2 regions of the Micromonospora sp. LH3U1 genome follow, and region 2 is predicted to be linked to the other one. Evidence: riboswitches for the same ligand, from Rfam matches in the RefSeq annotation. Region 2 holds a riboswitch; the other holds the start of a gene.
What was found. Region 2 has a riboswitch for cyclic di-AMP ahead of PCA76_RS10630 (C39 family peptidase). Riboswitches for the same ligand answer to the same signal wherever they lie in the genome.

Region 1: another riboswitch for cyclic di-AMP. It lies ahead of PCA76_RS14610 (LysM peptidoglycan-binding domain-containing protein); the one in region 2 lies ahead of PCA76_RS10630 (C39 family peptidase).

The regions. Positions count from the first base shown of each region.
Region 1 covers NZ_CP116936.1:3,240,474-3,243,870, reverse strand. Annotated here, with positions in the region: gene dinB (DNA polymerase IV) at 1-235, shown strand, start outside; gene PCA76_RS14615 (hypothetical protein) at 362-733, shown strand; gene PCA76_RS14610 (LysM peptidoglycan-binding domain-containing protein) at 829-1,485, opposite strand; cyclic di-AMP (ydaO/yuaA leader) riboswitch at 1,486-1,657, opposite strand; gene PCA76_RS14605 (ThuA domain-containing protein) at 1,812-2,474, opposite strand; gene PCA76_RS14600 (ArsR/SmtB family transcription factor) at 2,540-2,875, shown strand; gene PCA76_RS14595 (nitroreductase family protein) at 2,872-3,397, shown strand, end outside.
Region 2 covers NZ_CP116936.1:2,327,066-2,330,462, reverse strand. Annotated here, with positions in the region: gene PCA76_RS10635 (hypothetical protein) at 4-1,050, shown strand; partial or broken gene PCA76_RS10630 (C39 family peptidase) at 1,124-1,971, opposite strand; cyclic di-AMP (ydaO/yuaA leader) riboswitch at 2,215-2,355, opposite strand; gene PCA76_RS10625 (hypothetical protein) at 2,640-3,397, opposite strand, start outside.

The sequences.
Region 1 (3,397 bases), 910 kb from region 2:
GCTGCGAGCCGCGCTGCCCGAGATTGATCGCCGTGGTGCCACCCTGATCGGTGTGTCGATCGGCAATCTGGACGACAACCCGGTGCAGCCGGAGCTGCCGTTCCACCGCGACCCGGGTGCGGAGTTGGACGCCGCGGTCGACGCGGTCCGCGACCGGTTCGGATCGGCGGCGCTCACCCGTGCGGTGCTGCTCGGCCGGGATCCGGGCGTCGAGATGCCGCTGTTGCCGGATTGACCGGTATGCGTGCCGTGTTCGGACGTCGGAGCTGCGACCGGAGACACATCACAGCAGGCCGGCGGTTTAGCCTGCGGCTGACGGGTGACCCTTGGGGGGTACAGCCTGCCAAGGGGGGGACCCACCATGTCCGACGACGACACCAGCAACCGACCGAGCCGCAGCGCCGAGCGCCCGCACGACGTGACCGACCCGCTGCTCTGGCAGTTGGCGATCGACGTGCTGAGCGCCCACGAGCCGGACGACGAGGGGCACTGCCGCAACCTCCAGTGCGCCGGGCAGTCCTGGCCGTGCGCGGCCCGCAACGGCGCCGAGCAGTCGCTGCGACTGGCCCGCAGCACGCCCGCCTCGGTCGACACGACCATCGACGGCGACGACAGTGACGGGGTCGGGACGGGCCGGCCCGGGGAGAGCGCGGCACCGGCGCCCCGCTGGGGCTGGAACGCCGGCCCGGTGGCGTCACAGCGAGAGTCGAAGGCGTCCGCCTCCGCTGCGTGACGGCGGTCCGTCGGGGGCACGGACAGTCGGGCTGATCAGCACCCCACACGCGAACGCTCGGCCGGTTCACCGGCCGAGCGTTCGCGTGTCATCCGTCAGAGGCTGAGCCGCTGACCCGGGAAGATCAGACCCGGGTTGGTGCCGATCAGCTGCCGGTTGCGCTCGTACAGGGCCTGCCAGCCGCCGACCTGCCGGTGGCTGTCTGCGATCTCCGACAGGGTGTCGCCAGGCTTGACCACGTACGTCTCGCCACCCGCCGCGGGCGCGGTGCGCTCGTGGTTGCGGGTCGCCGGCTGCTCGCCGCGCGACGAACGTTCCTTCGGCGTGGTGGCCTTCGCGGTGGACTTCGACGACTTCGTCGAGGACTTCGTGGCGGAGCCGCCCGACGAGCCGCCCTTCTTGCCGCAGGTCGGCCAGGCGCCGATGCCCTGCCCGTCGAGCACCTTCTCGGCGATGGCGATCTGCTCGCCACGGCTGGCCAGGTCGGCGCGGGCGGCGTACTTCTTGCCGCCGTAACCAGCCCAGGTGCCCTGCGAGAACTGCAACCCGCCGTAGTAGCCGTTACCAGTATTGATCTTCCAGTTGCCGCCGGACTCGCACCTGGCGACCGCGTCCCAGTTGACGCCGGCCTGCGCCGGCGCGGCCGGGCCGAAGAGGGCGACGGCGCCGGTGACCGCACCGACGGCCAGGGTGCCGACGGCGATGCGGCGGGTGGTGACCCGTCGGTGACGGGGCGTGTGAACAGACGTCATGTGTGCTTCCTCCACGCCGGCGAGGTGAGCTGTCGGGTTCGGGCCGAGGAGCCCGGCCGCGCGGTGGCGGCTTCACCCCGAGGTGACGTGCACCGAGGAACATTGGGTCCCCCGCTCCTGCCCGGGTTATTGGTATCCGACGACCGGGGGCAGGATTTGGCGTTGCCGGTCGTGGTGTCCGCAGTGGCGAACCCGACCGACGTTAGGCACGGCCGGCGACGATCGCCCAACCCCTGTGAAGTTCTTCACCGGGCTACGCGGGGCGTGACCCGCAGCGGTTGCGAGCGAGTGGACACTGTGCAGTGACCACCGTGGACCGTTGCGGATCAGACGTCGTAACGGAGCCAGGCCACGATGCGGCGCAGCAGCTCGACGTGCCCCTGCGACTCGTACGACCGGACGCCGTGCCCGAGCGCGCTGTAGACGATCCGGCTGGTCCCGATGGTGCGCGCCCAGACGAGTGGGTGGGTGTCACCGCCCTCGTCGTGGACGTAGAGGGGCTCGATCTGGGCGCCGTCGACCAGCTCCAGGTCGGTGTAGCGCTCGTCGTGGACCTCGATGTCACCGAGACCGGTAGTGATCGGATGCTCGACACCGGTGCGCCGGACGAGACTCGGGCCGATCGGCGGATGGAAGGTCCGGCCGTGGTCCCAGGCGGCGCCGAGGGCGGAACGCCAGCTCGCCAGCTGAGGGAACGCGATCGTGGCGCTGTGGGTGGCGAGCAGGCTGCCGCCACGGGCCAGGAAGCGGTCGAGGATGCGGGCGAAGGCCTCGTCCTCGGGGATCGGGGTGGAACGGTCCGCGCTCGCGTTCACCACCAGCAGGCGGGCGCCGTCGAGTGCCGCCTCGAGTTGGTCGACGGAGGTCACGATCGCGACCTGGTCCTCGTCGCCGAGCAGGCTGGCGATCGTGGCGCTGGTCTCGGCCAACTGGTGCCAGGGGTCGGCGTGCGGACCATCCCCGCTGAAGATCACAGTGTCGACAGGCATGGCCGTGCTCCGCTCAGCATTTGGATAGTTTTCGAAATCACGAATTGAAAGCTAGCATGGCGTCCATGAGAGCCCTGCATCATCCCGATCTCGCCTCGGTCGACCTGGCCACGTTGCTCGGCGCCCTCGCCGACCCGGTGCGCCTGAGCGTCGTACGGCAGTTGGCGCAGGCCGGTGGTGTCGTCTGCGGAAAGTTCGACGCGTTGTCCGAGGTGAGCATCTCCACGCTCTCGCACCACCTGAAGGTGCTGCGGGCCGCCGGCGTCCTGCGCGTCACACCGAACGGCAGTTTCCGTCGCCACGAACTGCGTGCCGACGAGATCAATGACCGTTTTCCCGGGCTCCTCCCCGGGATCATCGCCAACCTCGACCTGCCCGAGCGAGTGGGAGTGCCCGCATGACCGACGCCGGACCGACCGGGCAGATCGCGCCGAACACGCTGGGCCTGTCCGCCGACGAGGTCCTGAGCACGACCCGCGCCGTCCGCAAGCGTCTCGACCTGCGACGCCCGGTCCCCCGTGCCGTGATCGAGGACTGCCTCAGCATCGCGCTTCAGGCACCCAGCGGCCGCAACAGGCAGCGCTGGGACTTCGTCTTCGTCGAGGACCAGGAGACCCGGGCTGCCGTCGCCCGACTGTGGCGCCTCGGTCTGATGGCGCCACCACCGGCATCGGGCGGCACCGGGCCGGCCTTCAGCCGGATGAACTTCGCCTCCGAGCAGTGGGGCAGGATCGCGGGCAGCCTGCAGCACCTCGCGGACCACCTGCACGAGGTCCCGTTGCTGCTCATCCCCTGCCTGCGCGTCGAGTCACGCGCCGAGTTGGACAGCGTCCGGGGACAGGCGGGGGCCTGGGGTTCCGTCATCCCGGCGTTCTGGAGCTTCATGCTGGCCGCCCGCGAACGCGGGCTGGGCACCGCGTGGA
Region 2 (3,397 bases):
AGGATGCTCGGATCAGCACTGGCCGCGACCCTGGCGGCCGTCGCGCTCGGCGCGCCGCCGACCCACCCCGCGCTCGGCACACCGACGGACGTCTCCACCGACGGCGGCGGGTCGGGTGCCGAGGCGGTCGCGGCGGCCGACCGGGTCCTGCGGGTCTACAACAACAACATCGAGAACCTGGTGCTGAACAACTCCGACGGGAGCTGCACCCGAATCCCCGGGCCGGACCACCTGACCTCGATCCTGGTCGACGACGCCGGTCGCACCGGCACCAGCGGCGTGGTGGCACCCGACATCCTGATCGTGCAGCAGGTGCGCGGCACCGGCCAGGCCGAGGCGTACGCCGACCAACTGTCGGCGAAGTTCGGCTACCCGGCGGGCACCTACGGGGCGATCGTGGCGTGGAGTGACCCGGAGCCCTGGGGCGGCACGCACAAGTGCAGCTCGCAGTCGCTCGGCGACCTCAAGAAGAAGCAGACCAACGGCATCATCTGGAACAAGCAAACGCTCAGCCTCGCCACTGGCGACATCTCGAAGTACTGGAGCGCGGGCTGGCTCAAGCCGGGCACGGCGTACGCCAACGGTGCCGGATGCACGCTGTACAAGCCGCCGAACAGCGACCCGGACAGCACCGACTACCACAAGTGGAAGCGGACCAGCGCCATCGCGGCCCGGTTCACCATCAAGGCGACCGGCACGAGCGTGTTCGCCGCGACCATGCACCTGCCGCAGGAGAACCGGCAGAACGCCTGCGCCGGCGACGGTGACCGGGGCATCGCCAACACCGGCATCCATCTCGGCGCGGACGCGACCAGCCTGCTCAACGCCTCCACGATCCGCGTCGTGGGGATCGACGCGAACCGTACGGGCATCGCATCCGGCACGCTGAGCGGCTACGGCATGACCGGCTACGGATCGAAGGCCACCAACGGCTCCAGCAAGATCGATTATCTCTTCGTCAAGGGCGGGGTGCAGCCGTCCAGCATCGACCACACGGTCGGTGGGACGAAATCGAACCACCTCGCGCTGTACGGCTTCATCACCTACTGACCGCACAGGCAGAGACGCCGCGGGCGCCGGCCCCTTGTGGGGGACGGCGCCCGCGGCGGTCTGCGCGCCTGGGTCAGGCGGAGTAGCCCCGGCTGGCGATCCAGTTGGCCAGGTCGATCGTGGTGATCCAGTACGACGGGTCGGCCGCGTTCGCCGAGTCGGCGATCCGCACGGTCCGGCCGTTGTCCTTGTAGCCCACGACGGCGATGTAGTGCCCGCCGCCGTAGGAGTGCCAGCCGCCGTTGGTGTCGGTGGCGTCGCCGACGACGTTGGCCACCACGCCGCGGCCGTCGGTGATGGCCTTGACGACGTCGGCCTGGAGCCGGTCCATCTGGGCCGAGCTGGGCGCGCCGGCGAACATCCGGGTCCGGTACGGGGAGCCCTTCACCTCGGCGTTGAGCACCCGGGTGGTGTCCTCGGCCGAGTTGGTGCCCATCTCGGTGGTGCCCAGCTCGGCGCCGAGCTCGTCCTGGGTGCGGTCGATGCCGGTGGCGCTGAGCGCGTTACGGGTGGCTGCCGGGCCGCAGTTGTAGTACGTGTTCTGCGCCTCGTAGTCGTAGTCGAGCACCTTCGTCGCAGGCGGCTTCGGCGGGGCTGGCTTACGGGTCAGGTCCGGGTTGCTGCTGGCCTTGGCGGCGGGTGACGCGGCGGTGGTGGCCGGGGCAGCGCTGGTGGCGGCGGCGGTCGGCGCGGCGCTGGCGGAGGGGACGCGTCGCGCGCCTCACCGCGGGAGGCAGCGGTGTCGCTGCGCATCTCGGCGACGGTGGTCGCGGTGCGCTGGCTGGCCGGGGCGTCGTCGGTGGCGGTGACAAGGGCGCCGGTGGTGGTGGCGATCGCGAGGGCCGCGGCGGAGGCGACGGCGATCTGGTACGGGCGCTCGGTGGCAATGCGGCGGAGCTGACGCTGCAGGGTGTGCTTCACGGGGTCCTCCACGGATCGGGGGGAGAGCGGCACACCGGGGCCGGACCGGTATATCCGGGCAGGCGCCAGCGCGCGGACCGTGGTCCGCGGATGGTGAACCGCTCAGGGGAACGCCCGGTGCTGCCGGGCGGGATAGGCGATGACCCGGGGGTCAGCTCACCGTCACTGGACGAATGAGCGGGGGCACCGCTGCGCCGTGGAGGCGAGGGAACAACCGAGGGGTGGAGAGCTGCACGAGGATGGAACTCCTTCCGACACCGCCTACCGGGTTAGCTGACGGATTCGGGCGGGAAGATCGCCCTACCGCGGGCCATGGCTCGCGGATTCACCCCGGACTTACTGATGGGTCCCCGGTTCGTTTTCACGATTGAGCGGGTCGGCGCGGCGTCGCCTCTTGCGATCGGTTACCGCACCGGACGGGACGACACTACTGGCCTGTTCGCACCCTGCCAAGCCAGGTTCACCTGCGTAAACCTGATCTGGCACGACAATTTCTGCGCGTATTGCCGATGATGTGACTCGATGGGACAAGCGGTTACGGCGACGCCTGCGGGCGACAACCGGACAGGCCGCCGATAATGCGGTCACAATTCCGGGAAAAATCGCGCCGATCGCGCCGGACGCCCGATTTCGCATTGGCGTGACCGGGCTCACATCACGGATCGGGCTCAACCCACGCGGGCCGGCCGCCAGCGTGCCACGAGCGCAGGACGGACCGTCCCGTTCGCCGCCCGGCGAGCGGGGACCGGGTTCGGCCGCAGCCGGGCCGCTGCCGCGTACGCCTCGTCGGCGAGGGTGCGCGCCGCCTCGGCGGCCAGTTCCGCGTCCCGCCACACGGCCCGCTCCCGGGTGGCGGCGGCCTCGTAGTCGGCCCGCCTCGCGTCCCGGATCGCCCGGCTGAGCACCACCTCCTGCTCGACCGGGTGCCGCCGGGGATCCCAGCCGCGCCGGTGCCCGAACACGTCGCCCAACTGCGCCATGCTCAGGTCGCCCCGCCAGTGCGCCGCAGTCGCCGCGCGGAGCAGGTAGCGCTCCCGGAGGGCGTACTCGGCAGGGGTGCGGGGGGTATGCGGGGCGGGCAGCGCCCCGGCACCCGCGAACCGACGGGCGGCGGTGTCCGCCTCGTCGTACCCGGTCCAGGCCCGCTCCATCTCCTCCTGAGCGGTCAGCCAGGCCGCGCGTCGCCGCCGCGCGGTCGTCGCCGCGCCGGCCGCAGCGACGGCCACCTCCTCGGCGTACCGGCGCAGGTCGACGGCCTCGGCTTCGGCCACCTCCCGAGCGGTGGGCGCGGCCGGGAGCGGGTCGTCCGTGGGCCGGTCCCGCTCGGGGCGAGCGACCAGCACGGCGAGTACGCCCAGTGTCAGCAGGAACAGGGCCGACCAGATGGCGGCGGCCTGCGGAACCTCGGTCACGAACTGGTAGAAGA